3 regions of the Arthrobacter rhamnosi genome follow, and region 3 is predicted to be linked to each of the others. Evidence: riboswitches for the same ligand, from Rfam matches in the RefSeq annotation. Region 3 holds a riboswitch; each other region holds the start of a gene.
What was found. Region 3 has a riboswitch for thiamine pyrophosphate ahead of thiD (bifunctional hydroxymethylpyrimidine kinase/phosphomethylpyrimidine kinase). Riboswitches for the same ligand answer to the same signal wherever they lie in the genome.
Positions count from the first base shown of each region.

Region 1: it holds a riboswitch for thiamine pyrophosphate, as region 3 does, so the genes downstream of both, ACX80I_RS06400 (MFS transporter) here and thiD (bifunctional hydroxymethylpyrimidine kinase/phosphomethylpyrimidine kinase) in region 3, are expected to answer to the same signal.
Region 2: it holds a riboswitch for thiamine pyrophosphate, as region 3 does, so the genes downstream of both, ACX80I_RS11445 (ECF transporter S component) here and thiD (bifunctional hydroxymethylpyrimidine kinase/phosphomethylpyrimidine kinase) in region 3, are expected to answer to the same signal.

Region 1 is NZ_JBTNDT010000002.1:428,125-438,418, reverse strand. It holds gene ACX80I_RS06445 (AEC family transporter) at 70-996, opposite strand; gene ACX80I_RS06440 (alpha/beta hydrolase) at 1,025-1,666, opposite strand; gene ACX80I_RS06435 (DUF4193 domain-containing protein) at 1,816-2,121, opposite strand; gene ACX80I_RS06430 (DNA-3-methyladenine glycosylase family protein) at 2,494-3,357, shown strand; gene ACX80I_RS06425 (PucR family transcriptional regulator) at 3,354-4,553, opposite strand; gene ACX80I_RS06420 (ferredoxin reductase) at 4,652-5,761, shown strand; gene ACX80I_RS06415 (fatty acid desaturase family protein) at 5,782-6,921, shown strand; gene ACX80I_RS06410 (SRPBCC family protein) at 7,032-7,529, opposite strand; gene ACX80I_RS06405 (ArsR/SmtB family transcription factor) at 7,542-7,874, opposite strand; TPP riboswitch at 7,944-8,051, shown strand; gene ACX80I_RS06400 (MFS transporter) at 8,046-9,338, shown strand; gene pta (phosphate acetyltransferase) at 9,488-10,294, shown strand, end outside.
Region 2 is NZ_JBTNDT010000005.1:89,793-100,086, forward strand. It holds gene ACX80I_RS11435 (energy-coupling factor transporter transmembrane component T family protein) at 1-660, opposite strand, end outside; gene ACX80I_RS11440 (ABC transporter ATP-binding protein) at 657-2,147, opposite strand; gene ACX80I_RS11445 (ECF transporter S component) at 2,144-2,752, opposite strand; TPP riboswitch at 2,814-2,938, opposite strand; gene ACX80I_RS11450 (DUF4235 domain-containing protein) at 3,084-3,344, shown strand; gene ACX80I_RS11455 (FUSC family protein) at 3,425-4,549, opposite strand; gene cycA (D-serine/D-alanine/glycine transporter) at 4,738-6,216, opposite strand; gene ACX80I_RS11465 (4a-hydroxytetrahydrobiopterin dehydratase) at 6,407-7,054, shown strand; gene ACX80I_RS11470 (FAD-dependent monooxygenase) at 7,081-8,649, shown strand; gene ACX80I_RS11475 (dihydroxyacetone kinase family protein) at 8,732-10,294, shown strand, end outside.
Region 3 is NZ_JBTNDT010000003.1:366,581-376,874, forward strand. It holds gene proB (glutamate 5-kinase) at 1-873, opposite strand, end outside; gene obgE (GTPase ObgE) at 880-2,463, opposite strand; gene rpmA (50S ribosomal protein L27) at 2,580-2,840, opposite strand; gene rplU (50S ribosomal protein L21) at 2,898-3,206, opposite strand; gene thiD (bifunctional hydroxymethylpyrimidine kinase/phosphomethylpyrimidine kinase) at 3,360-4,919, opposite strand; TPP riboswitch at 4,911-5,023, opposite strand; gene ACX80I_RS08450 (Rne/Rng family ribonuclease) at 5,200-8,574, opposite strand; gene dxs (1-deoxy-D-xylulose-5-phosphate synthase) at 9,011-10,294, opposite strand, start outside.

The DNA.
Region 1 (10,294 bases), on a different contig from region 3:
AGGAGTCGTGCCGGAGCGAGGAGGCGGAGCCCATCGCGTCGGTGGTCCAGGCCGTGGGCACTCGGCCCGTCAGCCGGTGAGCACCTGGATGACGAGGAGCACCACCGGCAGGTAGAGGACCCCGGCCACGGTCTGCAGGGTGATCGTGGAGGCCATCAGCCTCGAGTCGCCGCCGAGCGCCCGGGCCATGACATAGGCGGAGGACGCCGTGGGCAGGGACAGGAAGAGGATCACGGTCCCGGCGGGTTCGCCGGTGAGGCCGAACAGCACGCAGCCGGCGATCCCCAGGGCGGGCATCACCGCGAACTTGACTCCGGTGGCGATCAGCACGGCCCCCAGGTTGGAGCCCATGCTCCGCAGGTCCAGTGCCGCTCCCACGCACAGGAGGCCGAGCGGCAGCGACGCACTGCCGAGCGTCCGCACGAAGTCGGAGATGCCCGGCGGCAATCCCGCACCCGTGACATTCAGGAGGATCCCGACCACGCAGCCGAGAATCAGCGGGTTGGTGACGATGGTCCGGATGGTGCCACCCGCCGTCAGCCTCTCCGCCCCGTAGCGCGCGAAGGCGAGCGTGCAGAGAACGTTCACGAGCGGGACGAGGATCGTGTTCGCGATGGCGGCGAGTGCGACGCCGTCGGACCCGAACAGGGCCAGGGCGATCGACAGCCCGAGGTAGTTGTTGAAACGGATGCTGCCCTGCAGGACGGAGGTGAAGGCCGGTCCGTCGAGGTCGAGCCAGCGCTGGGCGATCACCAGCCCGGCAGCTGTCAGGATGACCGGTCCGGCGAGGATCGGTGCCATCAGCGCGATCGGCAGGCCCCCGAGGTCCGCCGTCGACGTGCCGTGGATGAACAGCGCCGGCAGGAGGATGAAGTAGCAGAGCCGCTCGGCCGGCGGCCAGAAGGCCGGAACCAGGAAGCTCCGGGCACGGAGTGCATACCCGAGGGCGATCAGGCCGATCACCGGGCCGAGCGCCACGAGGGTCTGGGCGATCACCGGGCCGCGCCGGCGGGCAGGAGCCGGGTCACCAGCCCCGCGCCAGGAGCCACTCGGCGGCCAGGCTGCTCCACTGTTCCGCGGCGCCGCTCCCCTCGGCCAGGCCGAGGCCGTGCTCCCCCTCGGCGAAGACATGCAGGGCGTGGGGGACCGCCTGCGCGGCGAGGGCCTGCCCGAGGAGGTACGCGTGTTCCACGGGGACAGCCTCGTCCGCGGCGGTGTGCCAGACGAAGAACGGAGGAGCATCAGCCGAGACGAGGCGGTCCAAAGAGGTTTCCGCGCGGATCTCCGCTCCGGCGTCGGGCCCGAGCAGCTCGTCCTGTGAGCCGCGATGCGTCGCGAGTTCCATGGACACTACGGGATAGCAGAGGACGGCCGCGTCGACGCGCTCGTCATCGGAGGCACCCGGAGCAAGTGCCGCGTGCCCTGCGAGGTGGCCTCCGGCCGAGAAACCGAGGACCGCCAGCCGTTCGACACCGGCGGCCCGGACGCGGCGGATCTCGGCGCGTACGGCGTCGAGCGGCGCGGGATGCCGGGTCTGCACCGGGTAGGAGAAGACGCCGGCCGACAGGCCCAAGGAGCGCAGCCTTGCGGCCACGACCTCGCCCTCGTTGTCGGACAGCATGGTGTAGCCGCCTCCGGGCAGGACGATGACATGCGAGGACTCCATGTCACCACCGTACTGTGGCGCCGTCGGCCAGGGCTGCAGGACTGTGGACGGGGAGAAGCCCTGGCCTACGCGTGCAGGAGAACCGGCACGCGCCGGTTAAACGAGGACGCCCCCGGCGGGGCCAGGGGCGTCGTCGTGCTGAGGGCCTGTCAGCCCTCGCACTCGGTGCAGAACTTGTCACCGTTCTTCTCGCGCGCGAGCTGGCTGCGGTGGTGCACCAGGAAGCAGGACATGCACGTGAACTCGTCCTCCTGCTGCGGGATCACCTGGATCAGCAGCTCCTCGTGCGAGAGGTCGGCCCCGGGAAGGTCGATGCCTTCGGCGGTTTCGCCGTCCTCCACGTCGATCAGCGCAGTCTGCGTGGTCGCGCTGCGCTGTGCCTGAATTGCCTCGAGGGACTCGTTGGCCGGCTGGTCTTCCGGGCGAACGCGTGGCTCGTCGTAGTCGGTTGCCATGGGGGTAGATCTCCTTCTGTGGGCGGGTATTACGCCCAGATGCCACTCTCAACCTCGGCAGAGGCGGAAGTATTCCATATACCGGGAGCAATATACCCGGTCCGACGGATGTTTTTCTGCATCCTTCCGGAGCGCCCCGCTCTTTGTGACGCGGGGCGTCGGCATGGTAGGCGCCCATTCGTCCGATGGCGTGGACCGGTCGTCGCCCGACGCCGCCCCTGCCCCTGACCATCGAATCCCGGTTCGTGGACGGTGCCGTCGTAGGGTTGGTCCGACCTGTCCGGACGTCCGAGGAGCTTCCATGGCACCCGTTATCGGCCGCCGCGGCACGACGGCGACCGGCGTCCTGCCCGCGGCGGACGCCGTCCGCCCATGAGCCGCACCGCGGTCCTTCGCGCCAACGGCCTGCTGGACGCCGGCCCGATGGCGGCGATCCTCGCGAACCACGCCATCCCGGGCTGCGAGGTGGCGGACCGGACCGGGCACTCGCATTCGCGCCTGCTGGCGACGCCGGGCGGATCGCGCCGGATCACCGTCACCATACGGCCCGACGGCGTCGGACTCACCGCAGACACGGACGACGACGACGAATTCGCCCAGCTCGCACACACGACCCGCGGCTGGCTGGACCTCGACACGGACGTCGACGCCGTCGCGCGTGCGTTCGGGGGAGATCCCGTCCTCGGACCCTTGGTACGCCGTCGCCCCGGGCTCCGGGCCGTCGGGTACCCGGACGCCTTCGAGGCGGCGATCATGACCGTGCTCGGGCAGCAGGTGTCCGTGGCCGCGGGCGGCACCTTCGGTGGCAGGCTCGCGGCCGCGTACGGCACGGCGTCGCCCTCCGGCCTCACGGTCTTCCCTGCGCCGGGCACCATCGCCGACGCTCCGCAGGAGGAACTGCGCGCCGCCGTCGGCGTGACCCGCGCACGCGCCGCAACCGTGCAGAACGTCGCGCGCGCCGTCGTCGACGGCCTGTCCCTCGACCCCGGAGGCGACCACGTGCAGCTGCGGAAGGAACTGCTCGCCATCCCGGGTATCGGCCCTTGGTCCGCCGACTACCTCGCAGTGCGCGTCCTGCGGGACCCGGACGCCTTTACGCCCGGCGACCTCGTGGCCCGGCGCGCGATGGGCAACCCGAGCATCCGGGACGCGGACCGGTTGTCCCGGGCCTGGCGCCCCTACCGCGCCTACGCCCTCTTCCACCTCTGGACGGCGGCGACCTACCGCGGGGCCTAGGCGGGAACTGTCCGGCCGCTGCGCAGCGCGATCTCCAGCTCGAAACGCACCTTCGGGTTCCTGAGGTCCTCACCGAACAGCTCGCGCAGCTGGAGCACCCGGTACCCCACCGTCTGCGGGTGGATGCCGAGCTCGTCCGCGATCGGGGCGCGCTGGCCCCAGTGCCGCAGCCAGGCGAGCAGGGTCTCCTCGAGTTTCTCGCGCTGACCGGCCGGCAGCCCGGCCAGCGGTGCGAGCCTCCGCTGGGCGAGCTCCCCCACGGCGGACGGCTCCGCGGCCAGGACCACCTCGGTCAGGTGCTCGTCGGCCCAGACGGGAGGATCGTCCTCGCCCTCGCGCGGCGGCAACATGGACGCCGCCAGGACCGCCAGCCGCAACGAATCGGCGACCTGCTCGAGCCCGCCGGCCGGTCCGATGGACGCACTCCTGCCGGTCAGGACCCGCTGCAGGTCCGCGCGGGACGCCACCCCCCGCTCGGGGACCAGGGCGACGGCGTCCGTCTCACGCTCGATGACGATCCCACCCGGTGCAAGCCTCTGGCGCAGTCCCTGCGCGCGCTCGAGCGGCAGCGTCACGACGGCGAGTTGGGCCGGCACGGCCCAGTCGGCGAGCGACGCCGCCTGCCGCAGCGACGTCTCGTCCGCCTGCCCGAGGAGCAGCAGTTCCAGCAGTTCCGCACGACGGCGGTCGACGGCCCCGGCCCGTTCGGACTGCTCGAAGGCGTAGGCCTCGGCGCTGACCGCGGAGAGTTCGTCGATGTAGGCCATGATCGATTCCCCGAGGTCCACCACCACCGCGGAGCCCAGGCCCTCCTCCATCGAGCGGCGCGACATCTCCCGGAAGGTCACGCGCGCACCCATCCGATAGGCCCCGAGCAGCGAATCCATGCTGCGTCCCTGGCGGAATTCGCCGCGGCCCAGGCCGGCCACCAGCTGGCGGCTCTGGTCGGACAGTGCGGGCAGGCTCGTGCCCGGCAACTCGAGGAACCGCTCCAGGGCGACGGCGACCCCGAGGCGCAGTGCGTGGCCGAAGCCCCCTTCGATCGGACGCGCATATGCCGGCACCAGCTGGGGGACGGTCTGGATGATGGCCTCGACCAGATCGCCCGTGAGCGGCCGGAGGCGGTCGCTCACCTGGGGCGGGAGGGCGAGCCAGGGCGGCTCGGGAGGAGTTCCCACAACCTCGTCAGAACTCATCCGGACGGCCCCGATCTATCTCTCCACGACAATGCAACTCCGTCAACTGTATGCGAAGAGTGAAGAATTTTAGCGGGAGAGGCTATATCGTTGGTGCAATGATCCGGTTCACGAAGCTGGCGCGTGTAGCCTCCGCGCTCATCACCCCGCTCACGCCGGAAGACTTCCTCGCCCTGTTCAATCCGGTGTACTCCTCCCGCCAGCTCCGGGGCGTCGTCACCCGCGTGGTGCGCGAAACCGAGGACTCCGCCACGATCTACTTCCGCCCCGGCCACGGCTGGCACGGCCACCAGGCCGGGCAGTGGGCGCGCATCGGCGTCGAACTGGACGGCGTCCGCCACTGGCGCTCCTATTCGCTGAGCAACGCCGCCGGGCACGATCCAGCCATCACGGTCAAGGACGCCGGCGCGGTGTCGCACGTCCTGGTCCGGGACACCAAGCACGGGGACGTCCTGTTCCTCGCGCCGCCGCAGGGCGACTTCGTCCTTCCCGAGCACCCGCGGTCCCTGCTCATGCTCACGGCGGGCAGCGGCATCACTCCGGTCATGTCCATGATCCGCACGCTGGTCCCCCGACGCCCGGACGCCGACGTGGTGCTCATCAACTCGAACAGCACGCCGGAGAAGAGCCTGTTCCGCGAGGAACTGGACGAGCTCGCCGACCAGTTCCCCAACCTCACGGTCCGCCACTGGTTCACGAGCGCCCGTGGCAGGCTGGAGTTCACGGCCAAGACCATCGCGGACCTCTGCCCGGACTGGCGGTCCCGCGCCGCCTACGCCTGCGGCCCAGAGGGCTTCCTCAACTCGGCCGAGGAACTCTGGAACCGCGAGGCAGCCCTCGAGACCGCCCGCACCGCCCCGAGCATCACGGCCGGAGCCGAGGCGCAGGCCAGCACGGGCACCCTCACCATCGAGCGGTTCACCACCGACCTCACCGCCGGCGCCGGGCACGACGGCGGCCTCGTCACCTTCGAGCAGTCCGACCGCGAGGTACAGGCCGACGGCGACACCCCGCTGCTGGACATCGGCGAGGATGCCGGCATCCTCATGCCGAGCGGTTGCCGCATGGGCATCTGCCACAGCTGCCTCATCCCGCTGCGTGCCGGGCAGGTCCGGGACCTCCGGACGGGTGAACTGCACAACGAACCCGGCCAGCTCATCCAGACCTGCGTCTCGGCGGCCGCCGGGCCCGTGAACCTCGACCTTTAACCCCCAACGGAGGAGTCCCCATGACCACCACGCTGACCCGCCCGGGCGCCCTTGCGGCGTCGGGCCACCCCCTGGTCCGCCCCGACGCCGCCAAGCACCTGACGGACGAGCAGGTCGAGGAACTCGGCCGCGAGCTCGACGCCGTGCGTGACGAGATCCTCGCCAAGCGGGGGGCGACCGACGCCGCATACATCCGCCGCGTCATCAAGGTCCAGCGCAGTCTCGAGTTCGCAGGCCGCGGTACCCTCCTCTTCAGCAAGTACAAGGCCGCCTGGGTCGCCGGCACGGCCATGCTGAGCGTCGCCAAGATCCTCGAGAACATGGAGATCGGCCACAACGTGCTCCATGGCCAGTGGGACTGGATGCGCGATCCGGACATCCACTCGACCACGTGGGAGTGGGACTTCGTGACCCCTGCCCGCTCCTGGCAGCACACGCACAACGACCTGCACCACCGCTGGACCAACGTCATCGGCAAGGACAGGGACGTCGGATACAACCTGCTCCGCATGGACCCCGACCAGCCGTGGCGCCCCTTCAACCTCGGCAACCCCCTGTACAACGCCATCCTGGCGCCGGTCTTCGAGTGGGGCATCGCCCTGTACGACCTCGAGATCCCCGAGTACAAGGAAGGCCTGAAGTCCAAGGAGGACATGAACCGCGACCTCAAGGCCGTCGGCAAGAAGGTCCTCACGCAGTTCTCCAAGGACTACGCCGCCACCCCGGCCGTCGCCATGCTGACGGGTTCCGGCAAGCAGGCCCTCTACGGGACGCTCGCGGCCAACGCCATCCGCAACTTCTGGGCACACGCCGTCATCTTCTGCGGCCACTTCCCCGAGGGCACGGACACGTTCACGGAGGAGGAGGTCGAGGGGGAGACCCGCGGCGACTGGTACGTCCGGCAGATGATCGGCTCCGCCAACATCTCCGGCTCGAAGTTCATGCACCTGATGACCGGCAACCTGTCGCACCAGATCGAGCACCACTGCTTCCCCGACCTGCCGTCCAACCGGTACGCCGAGGTCGCCGTGAAGGTCCGCGACATCTGCTCGCGCTACAACCTGCCCTACACCACCGGCCCCCTGCCCAAGCAGGTCGCCTCCACCTGGGGAAAGATCTTCAAGCTCGCACTGCCCAACCGCAAGCCCCGGACCGCGTAAGGGCGCCTGGCACTCCGCCGAGCCGACAGGAAGGACCGCCGAAAGCGTTTTTCGGCGGTCCTTCCTGTTCTCCCGGTACCTCACCGGAGGCACCGGGCAGCCCGGCCGGATCAGACGGAGGCATCCTCCGCGAGGAGCGCATCGACCTGCCCGAGGGCGAGCCTGAGGCCCTCCTCCATGCCCATCGCGACCATCTGGTCGAGCTGTTCGAGGGACTCGAACGAGGTCGTCATCGTCATGCGCGTCCGCCCGCCGAGGTCCTCGAGGGTGACTTCGGCGTGGGTCTCGCCCATGTCCGCCACCGGCTCGCCGTCCTCGTCGGCGAACCCGTCGTCGAACGTCAGGCGGTGCGGCGCCTCGACGCCGGTGATGCGCCACCAGCCCCGCGCCTTCTCGCCGTCGGGACCGGTCATGTAGTAGGCCGCACGCCCGCCCGGGACGAACTCCAGGGAGTCGAAGGTCGCGGGCCACGTCGGCGGTCCCCACCACCGCTCGAGCTGCCGCAGATCCTCCCAGATCCGCCAGACGCGTTCCACCCCCGCGTCGAACTCCGCGACGAGCCGGAAGTTGAGTGCCTCGGTGTCCTTCTCCGTACTGATGACCGCCATGATGATGCCTTCCTAGTCCTCATCCAGAATCTCTTCGATCCGTTCGACCCGCTGTCGCCAGATCCTTTCGTAGTCGTCCAGCAGGCGGCGGGCCCTGTGCACGCCGTCGACCTGTCCCCGCACGATCTGCTCCCGTCCGCGTTTCTCCTTGGTGACGAGAAAGGCTCGCTCGAGCACGGCGACGTGCTTCTGTACCGCTGCGAAACTCATGTCGTACTGCTCGGCCAGGCCGGATACCGAATACTCGGCGACCAGGACGCGCGCCACGATATCCCGCCGTGTCGCGTCGGCGAGCGCCTGGAACAGGCGGTCCACCTCGTCCTCACTCATCTGATTTACAACCATGTGGTTGTACGTTATGCCCGGTGAGCACGAAGGTCAAGGGCTCTTACCGCGGCATGGCAGGATGGAGCCACCTATTCCCGCGGGAGCCCCGGCAAGGGCTGAGAGGAAGCTGCTGCAGCTTCGACCGCCGAACCTGCCCCGGATCATGCCGGCGAAGGAAGCGAGAATGCAATGCCCCATCCCTCCATGGCATCCCCGGCCACGATGCGAACCACTGACGAACGGCGGGCGCGCCACGCCGTCCGGGGCGGGATCCTCGGGAACTTCGTCGACCAGTTCGACATCTTCCTTCCGGTCATCGCCCTCGCCCCCGCGGCGAGCACCCTGCTGGGTGCGGAGAATGTCATCGCGGCCGCCGGGCTCGTCTTCACCGCGACGCTCATCGGCCGCCCCCTTGGCGCTGCGGTCCTCGGCCCCATCGCCGACCGGGTGGGACGCACCGCCGTCACGAAGGTGGCCCTGGCCGGTATCGCCGCCACCACACTGCTGATCGCCGCCGTCCCCGGTCACGAGGTCCTGGGCTGGGGAACGGTGGTGCTCATCCTGGCACTGCGGTTCCTCGGGGGCGTCTTCCTCGGCGGCGAGTACACCTCTGCCGTCCCGCTGGCCATGGAGTGGTCCGTACCCCGACGGCGAGGGCTTGCCAGCGGGCTGATCATGGCGATGTCCCCCGTGGCCAATACGACCATCGCGGCCCTGGTCCTCGTGCTGTTGGCCGTCCTCGGTCCTGCGTCCTACGCGGCCTGGGGCTGGCGCGTGCCCTTCGTCGTCGGCGGCATCCTGGCGCTCGTCATGCTCGGGTACTACCGGCGCCAGGTGGCGGACGCTCCGGTAGCCCGGGTCACCGTGCCGCTCCCCCTGCGGGATGTCCTCGTCGGTCCCGACCGTCGGGTGTTCCTGCAGACCTTCACCCTGATGACCGGACTCTGGCTGCTGACCTATATGGCGATCCCGACCCTTACGGCGGAACTGACCAGGGCCGGCACCTTCGACGGACGTGGTGTCACCTTCGCCCTGCTCTGCGCCACCGCGGTCTCCGCCGTCGCCATGGTGCTCTGCGGACACCTGTCCACCTTTCTCGGACGACGGCTCTTCTTCGTCGGTTTCGGAGTGCTGGCCGCCGTTCTGGCCCCGGTGTGCTTCCTGTCCATCTTCGCCGTGGAGGGTCCGGTAGCCGTCGTCGTGCTCTGCGCCGCCCTGCAGGTGGTGACCGTATCGGTGTACGGGCCCGTCGGCGCGTACCTCTCGGAACGTTTCGCCGGCGGCGTCCGCTCCAGCGGCTACGGCCTCGGGTACAGCCTGTCCATCGTGGTGCCCGCGCTCTACCCCTACTATCTGCCTCCGCTCCAGGCTGCTTTCGGCACCTGCGCCCCGATCGCCGCCCTGCTGGTCCTCGCAGGCTTGCTGGTGGCAGCGGGCGGACTATGGGGCCCGGAGACGGACACGCGCGCACCCCTCGGCTGAGGGCGCGGAGGCCGCCTACCGAGACGGCAGAACAGGCGTCCCCGTACGCCCTGGACCGGTTATCCCTGCCTTTCCGACGGCGCGGAACCCGCCCCGACGGCGTGACACCCGTTATGGCGGGGGTCCGGGGACCCTGCAAGACTGGGCCCATGACCCGCGGAATATATGTGAGCGCCATGACCAACGGCTCCGGCAAGTCCCTGATCTCCCTGGGGCTTGCGGACATGCTGTACCGGCACGCCGACCGCGTGGGATTCTTCCGGCCCATCGTGGAGGGTGACGATCCCGATGCGGATCCGATGGTGCGCCTCATGCAGCGCGCGTTCGACCTCCCGGACAGCCGTGCGCGCGGGGGCCTGACCCGCGCCGAGGCCCGAGCCCTGCTGGTCACCGGCGACCGCGCCGAGATCGACGCCCGCTGCGTCGCGATCTACAGCGAGATCGCCGCGGAGTGCGACGTCGTCATCGTCGAGGGGACGGACCTCTCCGGGAACGACGCGGCCGTCGAGTTCGACCTCAACGCGCGCCTCGCCAACAACCTCGGCGCCATGGTGCTCGCCGTCATCAGCGCCAAGGACATGTCGGTCGACGAGGCGGCGGACACCGTCGACGTGGCACGCCGCGAACTCGACGCCGCCAAGGTGTCCCTCCTCGCGATCATGGTCAACCGGGCCGCCGATGACGCCGTCGCCGCCATCAGCGAGCATGTACGGCCCGGCCGTTCCGGCCGCCCCGTCTACGTGATCCCCGAACTGGCCGAGATCTCCCAGCCCACCGTCTCCGAGGTGGCCACGGAACTGGGCGCGCGCCAGATCGCCGGCAACTCCAACCTCGAGCGCGACGTCACCAGCGTGCGCGTGGCCGCCATGAACGTCGGCAACTTCCTGCACCTGCTCAGGGACGGCGCCCTGGTGATCGTGCCGGGCGACCGGGCGGACGTCCTCGTGGCGACCCTG
Region 2 (10,294 bases), on a different contig from region 3:
GCCGAATCCGCGGGCCTCCATCGCCGTCGCCAGCCGGGTGGCCCGCCGGATGGCCTGCACGATCAGCCCGAAGGACTGCCCCAGCAGGTTGCGGGTCCGCGCGACGATCGAGCCGTCCGAGCCGATGCCCCGGGCGTGCCGGGCCAGCCCGAGAGCCTCCCACTCCTCGACCAGGAGGCCGACCAGTCGCAGCGACGCCAGCGCCCCCAGGACGAACCGGTGCGGCAGGTGCAGCTTCTGTGCGAGCGCGTCGGCGAGGTCCGTGGGGTCCGTGGTGAGCAGGAGGAAGATGCCCGGGAGCGCGAGCGCCAGTCCCCTCAACCCGACCGCGATGCCGGACGCCACCGACCCCTCGGTGAAGAGGAGCGGCCCGACGTCGAGCAGCACGCGCCCCGTCTTCTCCGCCAGCAGGGCGGTCCCGTAGCCGCCGATCGCCGCGGCGACCAGCAGCGGCCAGATCCGCCGCGCCAGCCCCAGCGCGCTGATGCCCAGCAGGGGCAGGAGGACGAGTTCGCAGGCGAGGACCACCGCGGCACTCACCCAGTCAATGCTCGCCATCAGCGCGAGCGTGATGACGACGGCGGCGAAGAGCTTGGACACGGGATTGGCCCGCAGCAGGGTCTTCCCGGTCAGCACCGGGGTCGGGTGGTCCGTGCTCATCGGGTCACCAGCCGTCCCGCTCCGCCCGAGATGTGCAGGGTGGCGCCGCCCAGTGCTGCGATGAAATCGGCGTCGTGCGTGACGGAGAGGACGGAGACGCCTCCGTCGATCAGCTCGCGCAGCAGGGTGACGAGTTCGGCCCACGTTCCCGCGTCCTGGCCGAACGTCGGCTCGTCGAGGATGAGGATGCGCGGGGCGGTCGCGAGCATCGTCGCGACGGACAGGCGCCGCTTCTCCCCGCCGGACAGCGTGAAGGGATTGGCCTTCAGCAGAGAGGTGAGGCGGAGTCGCTCGGCCACCTCCGCCACGCGGTGCAGGTCCGGGGCTCCGCTCACCCGCCGCGGCCCGAACTCCAGTTCGTCGGCGACGGTCGCCGTGAGGAACTGGTGCTCGGGCTCCTGGAAGACCGTCCCGATGCGCTGGACCAGCTCGGACGAGCGCCAGCGGAACGGGTCACCCGCGGCGGTCCCGGCCAGGGCCGCCGATGCCTCCAGCCGTCCCGCCCGCGGGCGGAGCAGGGCGCCGAGTGTCAGGGCGGCGGTCGACTTCCCGGCCCCGTTCGGGCCGGTGATGCTCAGCGCCCCGGCCGCGCGCACCTCGACGGCGAGGTCCTCGACGGCGGCCGGTCCCCGCTTGGTGCGGGCGACGGTGAGACCGGAGGCCGACAGCAGGGCCTCCCCGCCACCGGCGGGGAGCGGTCCGCCCACCACCGGCTGCCATCCCGGGACCCAGACTCCTGCGGCGGCAAGCCGGTCCCGGGTCGGGCCCCCGGCGAGCACGGTCGCGGGCGGCCCGTCGGCCAGGACCCCTCCGCCCGCATCGAGCACGACCACGCGGTCGACGACGTCGGCCCATACCGCCACGCGGTGCTCCACGACGACGAGGGTGGCTCCGGTGCGCTCGAGGACGCGGACGACGGCGTCGCGCACCTCGAGGACTCCCTCGGGATCGAGGTTCGCGGTGGGCTCGTCGAGCAGGAGCAGCCCCGGCTCCATCGCGAGGACGGACGCGAGCGCGAGTCGCTGCTTCTGGCCGCCGGAGAGCGCCGCCGTGGGGTGGCCGAGCGGGAGGTCGAGCCCGACGTCGTCGAGCCCCCTGCCCACGCGCCGCCAGATCTCCTCGCGCGGCACCGACAGGTTCTCGGCCGCGAAGGCCACCTCGTCGCCCACGCGGGCGAGGACCACCTGCGTCTCGGGGTCCTGCAGGACGAGCCCGGCGCGCCCCCGGGCGCCGGCCGGCTGCGCGCCGTCGAGCAGGAGTTCACCCTCCTGCTCGCCCTCGTCGCCGGTCCCGAGCAGGCCGGCCAGACCGGCGAGCACGGTCGACTTGCCCGCGCCCGAGGCGCCGAGGAGCAGGACGCGCTCCCCCGGCGGGATGTCGAGATCGAGCCGGCGTGCGGCGAAGGCCTTCCGGCCGGCGTGACGCCAGCCCCATTCCCGGGCGCGGACGTGCACGGGGCCCGGGAAGGGTGCCTGCGCTGGTGTCACACGTCCGCCGTGCGGCCCGCGGCGAACGAGGACAGGACGCCCGTCCGGGCGAGGCCCCGCATGGCGAGCCAGGACAGCAGCCCGGCGATCACGATGCCGGAGATGGCTGCGAACACCGTGTACAGGAGCTTGAATTCGAACGTCCACAGCGCGTTGTAGAGGATGTTCTCGCTGATCGCGAGCGCGAGGCCTGCACCGAGACCGGCGAGCAGCGCTACCGGGAGGTTCCACTTCCGGTAGAGGAAGAGCAGGAAGACGAGCTCCGCGCCGATCCCCTGGATGACTCCGGAGAGCAGCACGGTGATCCCGAAGTGGGAACCGAGCAGGGCTTCGACGGCCGCGGCGAGGACCTCGCAGTAGATCGCCGCGCCGGGTTTCCGGATGATGAGCCCGCCGAGGACGGCGGCAATGAGCCAGCCGCCGGAGTACAGGCCGGCCAGGGGCGGGAAGCCCGCCGTGAGCACGCTGATGCCCGAGTACCCCGCGGACCATGCGAAGAACAGGACGCCGACGGCGACCGCGATGACCGAGGCCACCACGATGTCGACGACGCGCCACTGGCGGGTGCGGGGAGAGGTGCCGTTGAGGGCGGTTGATGATGCCATGGTGATTCCTCCTGAGGTACAGGAGGGGAGGGTGCCGGGGACCGCCGGGGCAGTTTCCGTGCACTCTGAGAACTCGACTCCCTTCGCCGGTACTAGCCGGATCAGGTTCGAGGGTCTGCGGCGGTCCGCACTCTCAGCGCCCGTTCCCGCAGCATGCTGCCGGTCGGCGCTCCCCTGTCGTATGTTGGTTGAGCGCTACCGATCCTACACCGCAGGGGGAGCCCCGGCAGATGAGCTCCTCGTGCAGGGCCGGCCCCGTGCGTGCAGCTGTGCCGGGGGCCGCCCGCCGCGGCTAGGCTAGGCGGAGGACTACCGGACCAGAAGGAGAGACATGAACGTACTGTTCAAGCTGCTCGGCGCGGGCATGAGCGTCGGCGCCGGCTTCGTGGGGACCAAGCTCGTCGACTTCCTGTGGGAGAAGATCACGGGTGAAGCGCCACCGAAGAGCAAGGACGGGCTGGAGAACACCCTGCGCTCCGCCCTGGTGTTCGCGATCGTCTCGGGTGTGGTGAGCACCACCATCCAGGTGCTCACCAACCGTTCCACGCAGAAGGCGATCGACCGGTTCGCGAAGACCCGCGACCTCACCTGAGCGGTTCCACGCAGGAAGTTTCATCCAGTGACGAGGGGCACTCTTCGGGGTGCCCCTCGTTGTGTCCCCCGGCAGTACCGCTAGGCCGCCCGGCCTGTTTCCTGCTCCTGCCGGACGGCCTGCAGGATGCGGTGCAGGTTCATGCCGATCGCGGCCGCGGCACCGAAGGGGACGTCCTTCGACGAGGACTCGTACGCAGCGACCTCGAGCGCTTTCAGGCTCCGCTCGGCCACCCGCAGCGTCCCGGCGTCGTCCTCCTCCACCGTCCACAGGTCCAGGACGTCGCCGACGGCGGTGAAGGCCTGCTGGAGGGGCGGCCGGACCGCGGCGGGCAGGGGCTGCTCGCGGGATGTTCCATGGAGCGCGTCCTGCAGCATGTTGGTGATGTTCAGCGTGTGGGTCGCGACGGCTTCGAGGACCTCGACGTGCCGGTGGTCGCGGTCCGCGTCATGCGGGTGGAAGCGCCGCCGGACGTTGCCCTTCCTGCTCTCGTCCGCGTACTGCAGGGCCTCGCGGGCATTGCGTACCGTGGCGGTCAGGTCGTCCCGCCGCTGGGGCCAGCGCGGATCATCCGCCTCCCAGTCCTCCTCGAGCGCCTCGCCCATCTCCTGGAGCTGGCGGGACGCCGTCCTACGGAGCCGGCTCACCTGTCCCACGGCATCGTCCAGGTTCAGCGGCGGCAGGATCAGCGCGCTGACGGCAAGGCCCACGCCCACGCCCACGACGGTCTGGACGAAGTAGCCCAGCGAGTACCCGAGGTCATCGTTGCCGATGACCAGGACGAACAGCCCGGCGGACGCGATCCCGGAACCGCCGCCCGCCGTCCTCCGCAGGGCGCCCGCGAGGAGCACTCCCACGCCGACGACGAAGGCGATCGTCAGCCAGTCCGGGTCTCCCGCCCATCCGGCGATGTGGGCCAGGATGATCCCGATCGTGAGGCCGGCGACCGTCTGCAGTCCCGACCTGAGCGTTCCCGCGACGGTCGGGTACAGCGCGAGCAGGGCGCCCAGCGGGGCGTAGTACGGGTACCGGGAGGCCTCCCCCGGGATGGCGAGCGCGAAGGTCCAGGCGAGCGCGGCCGCGAGGGCGGCCTTGCCCGCGAAAAGGAGGTGGGGATGGACCACTGCGGCGCGCAGCCGCTCCTTCAGGTCGTCGTCGACGCGGGCGGCGAGGATGCGGCCGGAGGGAGTCCTGTTTTTGGCCATCCCTGCAGTATGGCATCCGCACCCGGGCCCATCGGTGTCCCCGCCGCTCCGCACTCCGGGAGGACGACGAAGGACCGCCCCCCAAGCGATTTCCAGGGGACGGTCCTTCGGTGCTTCCGCGCGGTGTTTCCGCGCGGTCTTGCGGAGCAGTCTTCCGGAGCGGTCTTCCGGAGCGGTGGTGCCGGGACCTAGCGGCCTGCGCGTGCCGCCTGCTCGGCCTGCACCGTGGCCTTGTGCTCCTCGATGCGGGCCTGCTGCAGCGGCGTCTTCCGGTTGGCGTACCAGGCCGCTCCGAGCAGGAGGAACCACACCGGCGTCACGACGAGCGCCAGCCGGGTGTCCTCGGCCTGCGCGAGGGCTACGAGCATGAACACGAAGAAGGCAAGGACCACGTAGGGCATGAACGCGGAGCCGGGCATCTTGAACGCGGACCGCTCATGCAGCTCGGGACGGCGGCGGCGGAACGCCAGGTAGCTGATGAGGATCATGGACCAGACGAACATCGTCAGGACCGAGGCCACCGAGGTGACGATCGTGAAGGCTCCGATCACGGAGTCACCCGAGTAGAGCAGGATCAGGCCGGCGAGCAGGAAGATGCAGGAGAACAGGAGAGCGTTCTGCGGCACCTGGCGGCGGCTGAGCGTGCCGAAGGCCTTCGGGGCGTTGCCGTCCTGCGCAAGTCCGAACACCATGCGCGACGTGGAGTAGATGCCGGAGTTCGCGCTCGAGGCGGCGGAGGTCAGCACCACCAGGTTGACGACGACGGCAGCGATACCGAGGCCGGCCAGGGTGAACATGCCGATGAAGGGGCTGTTCGCGGGATCGATGGTCCGCCAGGGGTTGACCGCCATGATGACGGTGAGCGCTCCGACGTAGAAGAGCAGCACACGGATGGGGATGGAGTTCACGGCGCGGGGAAGCGTCGTCTCGGGGTCCTTCGTCTCGGCGGCGGCGGTGCCGACCAGTTCGATGCCGGCGAAGGCGAAGATGGCGATCTGGAAGCCGAGGATGAAGCCGAACAGCCCGTGCGGGAACATGCCGCCGTCGTTCCAGATGTTGGCGAGGTTCGCGACTTGCCCTGCGGGAGAGGTGAAATGCGTGGCGATCATGACGATGCCGGTGGCGATCAGGGCCAGGATGGCCACGACCTTGATGATGGCGAACCAGAACTCGGCCTCGCCGAAAGCCTTCACCGTGGGCAGGTTCAGGAGCAGCAGCACCACGGGGGTGGCCAGCGCCGGGATCCACAGCGGGGTCCCGGGGGCGAGGATGTCCACGTAGCCGGAGATGGCGACGATGTCGGCGACGCCCGTCACGACCCAGAAGAACCAGTAGGACCACCCGGTGAAGAACCCGGCCCAGGGTCCGAGCAGGTCGCCCGCGAAGTCGCTGAAGGACTTGTACTCGAGGTTGGACAGGAGGATCTCCCCCATGGCGCGCATGACGAAGAAGAGCATGAAGCCGATGATCATGTAGACGAAGATCACGGAGGGACCGGCAAGCGAGATGGTCTTGCCCGAGCCCATGAAGAGGCCGGTGCCGATGGCACCACCGATGGCGAGCAGCTGGATGTGGCGGTTGCTCAGCGCCCGGGTCAGGTGGGGCGAGGAGCTGGAACGGCCGGTGGCGCGGGTCGAGGCCGGCGCCGAGAGTACGGGATCAGACATGGAGGAGGTGTTCCTTCCGCAGCCGCGGGGCAGGAAGGCAGCGGCGGTTGCGTGGGTAAAGACGGATATGACAGACATAAAACCCTGAACCGTAGGGAACTGAGAGTCAAATCACAGCCTCACCGGGCGGCCGTCGACTGCGTGGGCGGCAGACCTTCTCCTGCCTCTCCGACGGGGCCATACTGGCCGCATGACTATCCTCGGCACCCGCCAGATCCTCGACGCCGGCCTGGGCGACTGGCGGAAGCTGGCCCAGGCGCTCCACGCCCGTTTCCTGACCGGGAACTTCGCCACCGGCCTCGCCCTCGTCGCGGCCATCGGCGAGCTCGCCGAGGAGATGGACCACCACCCTGACGTCGTGCTGACCTACCGGCACGTCGACGTGAAGCTCCTCAGCCATGATGCGTCCGGCATCACGGAGCGTGACGTCCGGCTGGCCAGGGCGGTCAGCGAACTCGCCTCGGCGCATGGCATCGCCGCCGACCCCGCGGCTCCCGCCGTCGTCGAGCTCGCCCTCGACACCGCCGACCCGGCCGCGATCGGCCCGTTCTGGGCGGCGCTGCTGACCGGGGACGCCGGCGCGGTGGACGGCGACGACGTCGTCGACCCCTCCGGGCGCGTTCCGCTCCTGTGGTTCCAGCACACCGACGCGCACGAGACGCCGCGGCAGCGGTTCCACCTCGACCTTTGGGTGCCGCACGACGCGGCGGACGCCCGCATCGCGGCGGCGGTCGCCGCCGGAGGCACCGTGGTGGACGCCACCCGGGCGCCGTCCTTCACCGTGCTGGCCGACGCCGAGGGCAACCGGGCCTGCGTCTGCACGACCCTGGACCGCTGACCAGGACACCGGCGAGGAGGCCCGCGATGGAGCAGGACGAACGGCACGACCCCGGGAGCGTCGACGTCCTGGTGGTGGGAGCCGGCCCCACCGGCCTGATGCTGGCGAACTGGCTGGTGAGACTGGGCGTGCGCGTGGTGCTGATCGACGGCAAGGACGGCCCGACGGTGGAGTCCCGTGCCCTGGGCGTGCACTCGCGGTCCATGGAGATCTACGACCAGCTCGGCGTCGTGGACCGGGTGCTGGCCGAGGCCGTGCACGCCGAGTCCGTGCGGCCGGGGTTCGGGCGCAGGGCCTTCGCGCCGGTCCCGCTGGGCGGCCTCGGCAGGGGGCTCTCCCCCTATCCCGGCATGCACATGCTGGAGCAGAGCGCCAACGAGCGGCTCCTCGTCGACAACCTGCAGGCACTCGGCGGGTCCGTCCGCTGGGGGCACCGGCTGCGGTCCCTGGACCAGGTGGACGGCGGCGTCGGAGCCGTCGTCGAGGGGCCCATGGGCACGGCAACCGTGTCCGCGCGGTTCGCGGTCGGCTGCGACGGGGCGTCCTCACTCGTCCGTACCCTGTCCGGGATCGCGTTCGAGGGCACCACCAGCCGGCAGACCTTCTACCTGGTCGATGCGGTGGGAGTGAGCGGGCTTCCTCCCGCCACCGTCAACATCCGCCAGGAGGCGACCGAGTTCCTCCTGGCCTTCCCCATGCGGCCCGACGAGGAGGGCAGGAACGGCCAGCGGCTCATCGGCACCGCCGGCGACGACGACGCCCCGTCCGTCACCGAGGACTTCGCGCGGCGCCGGATGGCCGAGGCGTTCGGCGTGACCTACGAGGACTACCGCTGGTTCTCCACCTACCGCATCCACCACCGGATCGCCGCGCAGTTCCGCACGGGTTCCGTGTTCCTGGCTGGGGATGCCGCCCACGTCCATTCCCCGGTCGGCGCGCAGGGCATGAACACGGGGCTGCAGGACGCCCACAACCTCGCGTTCAAGCTCGCCGACGTCGTCGCGGGGCGTGCACCCGAGACGCTCCTCGGCCGGTACGAGGCGGAACGCCGGCCCGTGGCGGTGCGCCTGCTCACGACGACGGACCTGGTGTTCCGCGGCCTGACGTCCTCCTCGAAGGTCGTCATGGCCGTGCGCAGGTACGTGCCCCGGGTCGTACTGCCGGTCGCCGTCGCCCTGTTCCCCCGCCTGCCGGTCGGCCGGCGGCTCGCGGGTTACCTCGGCCAGATCCGCATCCACTACTGGATGGACGGGAGCACCGTGCGCCGACGCCGGGACGCCGTCGTCGGGAGGCGGCTGCAGTGGACCGGCGAGAACTTCGACGTGCTGCGCTCTGCGACCTGGCAGCTGCACCTGTATGCAGCGGACGAGGCAGGGATCCGGCACGCGGAAGCCGCAGCGCGGGAGTTCGGGCTCCCCCTCCACCGCTTTCCGACCACCGGATCGACACCCCTCCGGCCCGGCATCCTGTACCTCGTGCGGCCGGACGGGTTCGTCGCTGCCGCCTCGCGCCCGGAGGACGCCGCCCGGGCCCTGCACGCGGCCGGCGGATACCAGCCCGCGCCGAGCCGGGCCGACCGGCGGTCCTCCGGCTGACCTGCTGCGGGCCGCGCTCCGAGGGCATTGCCTGATCGTGCAGATCCTATAGAATGTAGGAAAACGACCAGGAGGAATCGCAATGACGCGACTGTTCAATGAGCCCGGAGACTTCGTCGACGAGATGATCAGCGGCTTCGCGGCCGCGGCATCGCGCTGGGTCCAGCAGATCCCGGGCGGCGTCGTCCGCGCCGGCCGCCCCGCAGCACCGACGGTCTCCCTCGTCATCGGGGGCGGCAGCGGACACTACCCGGCCTTCGGCGGCCTCGTGGGGCCAGGCCTGGCCCACGGAGCCGTGATGGGCAACCTCTTCGCATCGCCGTCGGCACACCAGGTCCGCACGGTCGCCCGGACCGCCGACCAGGGCCGGGGCGTCCTCCTGAGTTACGGGAACTACGCGGGTGACGTCCTGCACTTCGACGAGGCGCAGGCCGAGCTGCGCGAAGCCGGACTGGACGTCCGCACCGTGACCGTGACGGACGACATCTTCAGCGCCCCCAGGGGCGAGGAGCACAAACGGCGCGGCATCGCGGGGGACCTCACCGTGTTCAAGGTCGCCGGCGCAGCGTGCGAGGAGGGCTACGACCTCGACGGGGTCGAGCGCGTCGCCCGCCGCGCGAACGATCGGACCCGCTCCCTCGGGGTCGCCTTCGGCGGCTGCACGCTCCCCGGCGCCGACGCGCCCCTCTTCGAGGTCCCCGAAGGCCGCATGGCCGTGGGACTGGGCATCCACGGCGAGCCCGGCATCGACGAGGTGGACATCCCCACGGCGGCGGGCCTCGCCGAACTGTTCGTCAGCCGCCTCCTCGAGGAGGTCCCGGACGGGGTCGCCCTCGAGGGCGCGCGGGTCGTGCCCCTGCTGAACGGCCTCGGCAGCGTGAAGTACGAGGAACTCTTCGTCGTCTACCGCACCGTCCACCAGCTGCTCGGCGGACGCGGCATCAGCATCGTCGACCCGGAGGTCGGCGAACTGTGCACCAGCTTCGACATGGCCGGCTGCTCCCTCACCCTCCTGTGGCTCGACGACGAGCTCGAACGCCTCTGGACGGCGCCGGCGGACACGCCCGGCTTCCGCCGCGGACAGGTCGGCGAGCAGCAGCGTTTCGACGCGGAGGTCAAGGACGACGCCGAGGAGACGGTCGGCAGCTCGTCCGCCGAATCCCGCGCCTGCGCCGCTACCGTCGCCACGGCCCTCGAGGCCGTCGCGCGCATCGTGGACGAGCACGCCGACGAACTCGGCAGGCTGGACCAGGTGGCAGGCGACGGGGACCACGGCATCGGGATGCAGCGCGGCGCCCACGCCGCCCGGGACGCGGCGCGCGCCGCCGTCGGGCAGGGCGCCGGCGCCGAGACGGCACTGCGGCACGCGGCCAACGCGTGGAGCGACCGTGCCGGCGGCACCTCGGGGGCCATCTGGGCGACCATCCTCAAGGCCCTCGGATCGGTGGTCGGCGACGAGGCACGGCCCACCGCGGAGGACCTCGCACGAGGAGTGTCGGCCGCCAGTGACGCCGTCATGGCCTTCGGGAAGGCGAAGGTCGGCGACAAGACCATGATCGACGCGATCGTGCCTTTCTCCGACGAACTGTCGGCGCGGATCGGCGACGGGCAGGGGCTCGCCGAGGCGTGGTCGGGAGCCGCGTCC
Region 3 (10,294 bases):
CACGAGGGTACCGAGGACCCGGGCGAGGTGTGCCAGCCAGAGCAGGCGGATGGGCTGCCGCTTGCCGGTCGCCGTGAACCAGGTGCCGACGTCCTCCCCGCGCAGCGCGGCGGCGGCGTTCGCCGTCGACGTGACGAGGGCGGGGATTCCGGAGGACGCCGCGATGGTGGCGGCCTCGACCTTCGTGACCATGCCGCCCGTGCCTACACCCGCCTTGCCGGCCCGCCCGATCGTGACCCCTTCGAGGTCCGCGGGTGAGGTGACGAGCGGTATCCGGCTCGCACCCGCGCTCGGCGGTCCGTCGTAGAGGGCGTCGACGTCGGACAGGAGCACGAGTGCCTCCGCCTTGACGAGGTGGGCGACGAGGGCGGCCAGCCGGTCGTTGTCGCCGAAGCGGATCTCATGGCTGGCGACCGTGTCGTTCTCGTTCACGATGGGCACGACGCCGAAGTTCAGGAGCCGCTCCATGGCACGGTGGGCGTTGGCGTAGTGGGACCGCCGGACGAGGTCCTCCGCGGTCAGCAGGATCTGGCTCACCGTGACGCCGTGGGCGGCGAAAGCCTGCGAGTACTGGGCCATGAGCAGACCCTGCCCCACGCTCGCGGCCGCCTGCTGCGTGGACAGCTGCGCAGGCCGCCGTGCGAGGCCCAGGGGCGCGAGCCCTGCGGCGATCGCCCCGGAGGACACCAGGATCACTTCGGTCCCGGCCATCCGCCGCTCCGCGAGGACATCGGCGAGGCCGACGAGGGCCTCACTCGAGATCCCGCCGGAGACCGATGTCAGCGACGACGAACCGACCTTGACGACGATCCGTCCCGCGGCGGGCAGGCCGGCACGGGACGCCAGCGGATGCTGCGACTGTTCCTGGGCCACGCGCGCCTAGTCCCGGGACTCGGCGTCCGCTTCCCGCTGGGCAGGAGCGGGCTGCTTGCGGTTCTGCACGGACTCGGTCCAGATGCCGGCCTTGCGGTCGGCCTCGAGGTCGGCCCGGGCTGCAGCCTTCGCGTCCTTGCGCTCCTGGTACTCCTCGCGCTTCTGCTCGCGCGTGGGCCGGACGTACTCCGCGAGGCGCAGGTCGGAGCCTCGCGGCCCGGCGAGCAGCTCCGCGCCGCCCATCATCGTCGGTTCCCAGTCGAACACGACGCCGTCGCCCTCGCCGATCACCACGGTGTCGCCGGGCTTGGCGCCGACCTTGAAGAGTTCCTCCTCGACACCGACCTTGGCCAGGCGGTCCGCGAGGTACCCGACGGCCTCGTCGTTCGTGAAGTCGGTCTGCTTGACCCAGCGCTCCGGCTTCTCGCCGAGCACGCGGAAGAGGGGCAGGGCGTCCTTCTCCTCGAGGCGGATCCGGAACGGTGCGGCGTTGACGCCGCGGGGGCGCAGCACCGGCGGAGCGACCTTCGGGGGTGCGCTGGCGACGGCCTTGCGCGCGTTCTCGACGATCTCGGCCATCGCGAAGCCCAGCTGGCGCAGTCCCTCGTGGCTGGAGGCCGACACCTCGAACACACGGTAGCCGCGCGCCTCGAGTTCGGGACGGACGAAGTCCGCCATGTCCCGTCCGTCCGGCACGTCCACCTTGTTGAGGGCGACGAGGCGGGGGCGCTCGTTCAGGGGGACGACGTCACCGTCGGGCCCGGCGTAGCTCATGTCCACCGAGTACTTCTCGAGTTCACGCTCGATGATGCCGAGGTCCTTCAGCGGATCACGGTCGGTCTCGAGGGCGGCGCAGTCCAGCACGTGCACGAGGGCGGCGCAGCGCTCCACGTGGCGCAGGAAGTGGTGGCCGAGGCCCTTGCCCTCGCTCGCGCCCTCGATGAGGCCGGGGACGTCCGCGATGGTGAAGCGCGTGGAACCCGCTTCGACGACGCCCAGGTTCGGCACGAGGGTGGTGAAGGGGTAGTCGGCGATCTTCGGGCGGGCAGCCGACATCGCGGCGATCAGGCTGGACTTGCCGGCGGAGGGGAAGCCCACGAGGGCGATGTCCGCGATGGACTTGAGTTCGAGGACGACGTCCCGCTCGTCGCCCGGGATGCCGAGCAGGGCGAAACCCGGGGCCTTGCGCTTCTGGGAGGACAGCGCAGCGTTGCCGAGGCCGCCCTGACCACCGGCGGCCGCGACGAACTCGGTGCCCTCACCGACGAGGTCCGCGAGGACCTCGCCGTCCTTCGTCTTGACGACGGTGCCGTCCGGGACGGGAAGGATCAGGGTCTCCCCGCTCTTGCCACCGCGCCAGTCACCCATGCCGTTGCCGCCGTTCGTGGCGTGCCGGTGCGGGGCGTGGTGGTAGTCGAGGAGGGTGGTGGTCTGGTGGTCGACGCGGAGGATAACGTCGCCGCCGTCGCCGCCGTTGCCGCCGTCGGGCCCGCCGAGGGGCTTGAACTTCTCGCGGTGGACGGAGACGCAGCCGTGGCCACCAGTGCCTCCGGATACGTGCAGGACTACGCGGTCAACGAAGCTCGCCACGTTGGTCTCCTTCTACAAATGCTTCACTGTGCCGAGTCTAACCGGCTTAAAAGAAGGTGGGGCGAGCCGTAGAGGCTCACCCCACCCGAATGCTTGTGCATCGTGTGCAGGCAGATTTACTCTGCTGCCGCACCTACGATGTTGACGACCTTGCGTCCGCGACGGGTGCCGAATTCAACGGCCCCTGCCTCGAGTGCGAACAGGGTGTCGTCGCCGCCGCGGCCGACATTGGCGCCCGGGTGGAAGTGGGTGCCGCGCTGGCGGACGATGATCTCGCCGGCCTTGACGACCTGGCCGCCGAAGCGCTTGACGCCCAGGAACTGTGCGTTCGAGTCGCGGCCGTTGCGAGTGGAGCTTGCGCCCTTCTTATGTGCCATGAGTTATGCCTGCCTTCGCTGAAGTTTCGTACGTGACCGATCGATAGCCCGAAGGGACTATGCGATGCCTGTGATTTTGACGCGGGTCAGTTCCGAACGGTGACCCTGGCGCTTCTTGTAGCCGGTCTTGTTCTTGAACTTCTGGATGACAATCTTCGGTCCACGAAGATTCTCGACGATCTCGGCAGTGACGGTGACCTTCGCGAGGTCCTCCGCTGCAGAGGTGATCTTGACGCCGTCTACCAGAAGGAGGGCGGGAAGCTTGAACGTGCTTCCTGCCTGACCGGTGACGCGGTCAAGGGTAACGAGGTCTCCTACAGAAACCTTTTCTTGGCGGCCGCCTGCGCGGACAATCGCGTACACCACTTGGGAACTCACTTCTCTCGACAATCTTGACTTCTGATGAAAAAACCTGGGTGCGCCTCGGCAGCAAACCTGGAGGTTGCTCTTCGTGCCGGAAATCCCGCACCGTTGCTGCCAGACATGCCGGTTAACAGGCGGGTGCACCGAGGGTCTAGATTACGCCAGAACAGCATCTTCCTGCAAATCAGCGGGCTCGTGCCGCCCAGCGCCGGGGCCGTGGACGCGCGGAGCGTCGAAGAAGTCCCGTTCGTACGTGGCGGACCACCTGAACGCCGCGAGCATGGCGTTCCTCTCCGCGGGCGAGGCACGCCGGTGGGCATCGTCCGCGATCTGCTGCGCACGCGCGGTGGCTGCCGCGAAGCTAGGATCGGCGTAGGTGGCGATCCAGTCCGCGTAGGGGTGGGGGCCGGACGGAACGCCGTCGCCCACCTTCTCCTGCACGTGATCCCCGACGGTGGCGTAGAGCCAGAAGCACGGCAGCACCGCGGCCACGAGTTCCGCGTACGAGCCGCGTCCGGCGGCCGCCGCGAGGTGGTCGCAGTACGCCCGCGTGACGGGGCCCGCCTCGCCCTCGCCGAAGCGGGCCCCGGCTTCCCTCGCCAGCCAGGTGCGGTGCAGCTCCGCTTCGGTCTGCAGGCACGACGTCGCCGCCGTCAGCCAGAACAGTTGGTCGTCCTCCGAAGGGGCTAGAGCGGCGGCGCTGGCGAGCACGCGGGAGTACTCGCGGAGGTAGAGCGCGTCCTGCTGCAGGTAGTAGGCGAAATGGTGGGCGGGCAGGGTCCCCTCCGTCAGGCCGGTGACGAAGGGGAGCGCGAGGATCTCGTTCCGGACCGCCGTGGTGTCCCGCCAGGCCAGATCGGCGAAGCGGTGGTGCATGCGCGGGTCGACCGCGGAGTGGAAGTGGTGGACGGGTCCGCTGCCCGCTCCCACGTCCAGGAGGTCCGCGGCCTCGAGCGCCCCCTCGAGCCAGGATTTCGCTTCGCGGACGGCCGTGGGCCAGTCGGCGGTGGCGGCGTACCGGCTGGCGATCGCCGACGACAGGGAACAGCCCGTGCCGTGCGTGTTCACCGTGTCCACGCGCCGCCCGTCGAGGACCAGTGCGTCGTCGGGACCTCCCGGCGGGGAGAGGAGGGCGTCGGGACACCGCTCCCCCGGCAGGTGCCCGCCCTTCACCAGGACACGCGTGCCGAGCCGCGCCGCAAGGGTGCTCCCCTGGGCGAGTGCCTCCGGCCAGGAGGTCGCCGGCTCGGCTCCGACGAGTACGGCGAGTTCCGCGATGTTGGGGGTGACGAGCGACGCGCGACGGGCGACGTCGATGACGGCCCGTACGGCGTCGTCGAGCAACCGGGCTCCGCTCGTGGCCACCATGACCGGGTCGAGCACCACGGCGGGCGGGCGGGCGTCGTCGAGCCATCCCGCCACGCAGCGCGCGATGTCGGCGGAACCGAGCATCCCGATCTTCACGGCGCTGATGGACACGTCCTCGGCGACGGCGTCGAGCTGCTGCCGGAGGAACTCCGCGGGAGGGGTGTGCACGCCGGTGACGCCCCGGGTGTTCTGCGCCGTCAGGGCGGTCACGACGGCCATCGCGTAGCCACCGTTGGCGCTGATGCTCTTGATGTCCGCCTGGATCCCGGCTCCGCCGCTCGGGTCGGAGCCGGCGATGCTGAGGATATTGGGAATTCCGGACGTGGGTGTGGTAACCGCAGTATGCATGGGTGACATCCCTCCGCTAGGCGTCGGGCGCACGCGCCCGCTAGATCAGGTTCGACGGGTTTGATCTCAGCCCTGCATCCGGCAGGGCACCCCGTGTCGCGATCAAGCCTAGCGCAGCCAGGCAGGTCGAGGCAGCCGCGGGCCGGACCGCCGCGGGTCCCGGCAGCCGGTCGTCAACGCAGCCGGTCGTGCACGCAGCCGGTCGTCCACGGGAACGCGGAAGGCCGGAGTCCACTGGGACTCCGGCCTTCCGTGCGCCGGACGCACCGGCACCTGGCTGCTACAGCTCCGAGGCGGGTACACCTACGCCGAAGATGAGCGGCTCGGACGCCGAGGCCTCCGGCCTCCGCACAGGCGCCTGGGCCCTGGCGACATGCCGGGTGCCGGAGGGTTGCGCGGCGGACTCGGCGGTCTGCGTCTCGATCGTGGTGTCCGCGGCGCCCTGCGCGCTGCGGGCGACGCGACGGCGCGGGCGGTTTCGCCGGGCCGGCGCCTCCGCGACGGGGACCTCGGTGCGGACGGGTGTCTCCGGCGCGCTGTCTGCGCTGCCGCCCTCACTGCGTCCCTCATCGCCACCCTCACTTCGGACCTCACTGCGGACCTCACTGCGGACCTCACTGCCACCCTCGGGCGCCTGGAATCCGTCGGCTCCCCCGGCTGCAGCATCGTCGCCCGCGGGCCTCCTGTTGAAGGCCTCACTCAGGCTGTCGAGCGTCAGGCGGGTTGCCGGCACCTCCGGGCTCTCCTGGACGGTCGGGCGGCGGTTGTCCGCGCGGGGCAGCGTCACCGTCTCGCCGTTGATCGTCAGGACCGCCTCCGTCACCTGGATGTCGGCGACCGCGGCCGGGTGCTCCTCCTCGTGGTGGTGCGTGGCGGCAGCGATGCTGGCGAGGGCGGCGCGTGCGGCCTCCGCCTTCGCCGCGCGGTCGGGGCTGTCCGCGACAGGAGCCACCGGCTGGACCCCGTTCTCGTCCTGCTGCTGGCCGCCGCGGCCCCGGTTCCGCTTGCGCTCGCTCCGGGAGACCCTGTCCTGGCGCGCGGGCTGCTGGGTATCCGGCACGGCGGTGTGGCTGCGGTGCTCCACGGGCTCCATGTGGGTGACCACGCCGCGGCCCGCACAGTGCTCGCAGTCCTCTCCGAAGACCTCGAGCAGGCCCGTACCCATGCGCTTGCGGGTCATCTGGACGAGGCCCAGCGAGGTCACCTCAGCGACCTGGTGCTTGGTCCTGTCCCGGCCGAGGCATTCGACGAGGCGGCGCAGCACGAGGTCGCGGTTCGCCTCGAGCACCATGTCGATGAAGTCGATCACGATGATCCCGCCGATGTCGCGGAGCCGCAGCTGGCGCACGACCTCCTCGGCCGCCTCGAGGTTGTTCTTCGTGACGGTCTCCTCGAGGTTGCCGCCGCTGCCGGTGAACTTGCCCGTGTTGACGTCGACCACGGTCATGGCCTCGGTGCGGTCGATCACGAGCGAGCCGCCCGACGGCAGGAACACCTTGCGCTCCAGGGCCTTCGAGATCTGCTCGTCGATGCGTGAGGCGGCGAAGATGTCCTCCTCGCTCGTCCACTTCTCGAGCCTGCCGACGAGGTCCGGAGCGACGTACATGACGTAGGCCTCGATGGTGTCCCAGGCCTCCTCGCCCGAGACGACGAGCTTCGAGAAGTCCTCGTTGAACACGTCACGCACCACCTTGATGGTGAGGTCGGGCTCGCCGTACAGCAGCTCGGGTGCGAGGGTCTTCGTGGAGCCGGCCTTGCGCTCGATCTCCTCCCACTGGGCACGCAGGCGGTTGATGTCGTGCGTCAGCTCTTCCTCGCTGGCGCCTTCGGCCGCGGTCCGGACGATCACGCCGGCGTTCTCCGGGAGCCTGTCCTTGAGGATGCGCTTGAGGCGGTTGCGCTCGACGTCGGGCAGCTTGCGGGAGATGCCGGTCATGGAGCCGCCCGGGACGTACACGAGGTAGCGGCCGGGCAGGGAGATCTGACTCGTGAGCCGCGCACCCTTGTGGCCCACGGGATCCTTGGTGACCTGGACCAGGACGGGATCACCGGACTTCAGCGCGAGTTCGATGCGGCGCGGCTGGCCGTCCAGGCCGGCGGCGTCCCAGTTGACCTCGCCTGCGTAGAGGACGGCGTTGCGGCCGCGTCCGATGTCGACGAAGGCGGCTTCCATGCTCGGCAGCACGTTCTGGACCTTGCCGATGTACACGTTGCCGATCAGCGAGTCCTGCTGCGTCTTGGACACGAAGTGCTCGGCCAGGATGCCGTCCTCGAGCACGCCGATCTGGATCCTGTCGTCGCGCTGTCGCACGATCATCTGGCGGTCCACGGATTCGCGGCGTGCGAGGAACTCGGCCTCGGTGATGACCTGGCGGCGACGGCCCGTGTCGCGGGATTCACGACGGCGCTGCTTCTTGGCCTCGAGGCGCGTGGATCCGCGGACGCTGGTCACGCGGTCGGAGACGGGCTCGCTGGCCTGCCGGGGAGCCCGGACCCGCGTGACGGTGTTGGGCGGATCATCGTCCTCGCCGCCGGTCAGCTCGAGGTCCTGGTCGCCACGGCGACGACGGCGGCGACGGCGTGAGGTGACGCCCGCACCCTCCTCGGGCCCGTTGGAGCGGGACCGGTCGTCGGAGTCCTCCGTTTCGGCGTCGTCCGTGCCGGCCTCGGCGGGGGCGGCATCGCGGGTGCGGTTCCGGCTACGGCGGCTGCGGCGTGAACGGCGACCGGACTCCTCGGAATCCTCCTCCTCGCTGTCCTCCTCGCTGGGCGGGGTGATCTTGACGGACGGCACGGAGACGGTGCTGAGGTCCGGGGCGTGGAACAGGAGGGACAGCGGTGACTCGGGGATGGCGAAGGGGTCGAAGCGGTTCTCGGCCGCCGGCTCGTCCTCCTGTGCTGAGTCCTCGGGCGCGGCGCCGGGCGATTCCTGGGGTTCCGTGGCAGCGGCCGACGTGGAACCCGCGACGGGGGTCGTCGCTGCTCCGGCGTCCGCTGCTCCGGCGTCCGCTGCTTCCGCGTCGTCCGCCTGCACGGGCTCGGAGGCCCGGCGGCTCCGGGTCCTGGTCGTGCGGCGCGCGCGGGTCGGCTTCTCCTCGGCGGGCGAGTCGGCCTCGGTGCCGGCCGCATTCCCGGCGCTGTCTGCTGGTACCGCCGGGGCTTCGGCGGGGGCCGTCCCGGCCGCCGCCTCGTCGGATGCGGTCACGGGGGCGAGCGCATCGGTGGGGGTGGTCTCCGCGGGGGCGGGCTGCTCCACCGGGCGGGCGGGGCCTGCTTCGGCCGTCGCGGCACGACGGCGGGTGCGGGGCGCGCGGGTGGATGCGGCGGGCGCGGCGTCGGTAGAGGACACGGTCTGCGAACCGGCCGTGCCGTCCATCGGCACGTCGGACCCGGACGGGATGGGTGCCTCGGCTGCGGTCTCGTCGGTGACGACGACCGGCTTGCGGACCCGGGTGGCCCTCTTGCGGACGGGTTCGGCGGCCGCTGCCGCCTCGGGTGACGGCTCCGGCGCCTTGGGAGGCGCTCCGGCCGGTGCGCTGGCGGTACGGCGCTTCCTCGGCGCCTTCACCGGTGCGGCCTGCTCCTGGGCGTCCTGCCCGGCAGCTGATGCTTCCGGTGCGTTCTGTTCGTTCCCCAGCTGTTCTGACTGATCCATAGGTGCCTGCTCCAAGCCCCTGCGGCACCGGCCACATTCCAGCGCCCTCCAGGGCGGTATGTCGGACCGCCGCGGGCCCTTCGCCCGGCGGCTGACCGGAAGTCGTTGTCATGTCGTCCGGGGTCACACCGTCATTGGGGTGCGGAATCACTCGGAGACCAGTGGCGCTTTTCCAACTCAGCCGCCCTTGTCGACGGTGGGTCCCGCCAGCGGATTCCGCCTACTTCCGCCGACGGGGCGGACTCGGTAGGACGGAAGCATCGCTCTCGGAACGGAAGCCTGTCACTGGACCGGCGGGGGAATGTGGTTCCCCCGCCAGCCTTCGCCATTGTCTCACACCACCCTTCGAAAGGGACTCCCGACCCGCACCGGACCCGCCCGGGATCGGGCCTCGGGATCAAGGCTCGGGACGGCGGCTCGGGACTAGAGCTTGGGACTAGAGCTTGGGGATCTGACCGGTCGCGGGCGCCTGGTCACCGGCGAGGGGCCGCGCGACGGGCACCTTCGTTCCGAGGACCTGTGCAACGACGTCGTGCGTGATCTTCTGGGCGGTCAGGCCGACCCGCTCGAGGACCTGGTTCCGTGAGCCGTGGTCCAGGAACTCGACGGGGAGACCCACCTCGTTGAGGGCGGTGTCGACGCCCGCCGACCGCATCTCCTGCCGGATCCTCGACCCGACGCCACCAGCGCGCACGCCGTCCTCGATGACGATCACGATGCGGTGTTCGGAGGCGAGGTCGATCACCGAGCGGCGGACCGGCAGAAGCCAGCGGGGGTCGATCACCGTGGAGCTGATGCCCTGCGCGCCGAGCCGGTTGGACACGTCGAGTGCCAGTTCGCTCATGGCGCCCACGCTGATGATCAGGACGTCGTTGGAGCGCGAGCCGGCAGGCCTGCGGGACAGGACGTCCACCCCGTCCTGCAGGCGTTCGACGGCCTCGACCTCGGCGCCGACGGAGCCCTTGGAGTAGCGCACGACGCTCGGGGCGTCCGAGATGGCGACGGCTTCCCGCAGTTCCTCCCGCAGCCGGGTGGCGTCGCGGGGCGCAGCGAGGTGGAGCCCCGGAACGGCCTGCAGCATCGCGAGGTCCCACATGCCGTGGTGGCTCGCGCCGTCGGGCCCGGTGACCCCTGACCGGTCGAGGACGATCGTCACGCCGGCCTTGTGCAGGGCGACGTCCATGAGGAGCTGGTCGAACGCGCGGTTCAGGAAGGTCGCGTAGAGGGCGATGACGGGGTGCAGCCCGCCATACGCCATGCCGGCGGCGCTCGTGAGGGCGTGCTGCTCGGCGATCCCGACGTCGAACACGCGCTCCGGATGCCGTGCGGCGAAGCGGTGCAGCCCGACGGGGATCAGCATGGCCCCGGTGATGCCGACGATGTCCGGCCGCTCGTCCGCGATGTCCGCGATCTCGTTGGCGAACACGGACGTCCAGGACTGCTGGCCCGCGGCGTCCACCGGCTCACCCGTTTCCGGGTCGATGATGCCGACGGCGTGGAACTGGTCGGCCTCGTGTGCGCGGGCGGGCGCGTAGCCGTGGCCTTTCTCCGTGATCGCGTGCACGATCACGGGGCCCTCGTAGTTCTTGGCGAGGTGGAGCGCCTGTTCGACGGCCGACTGGTCGTGGCCGTCCACGGGACCGACGTACTTCATGCCGAGGTCCTCGAAAAGGCCCTGGGGCGCCCACCAGTCCTTGATGCCCTTCTTCATGGCATGGAG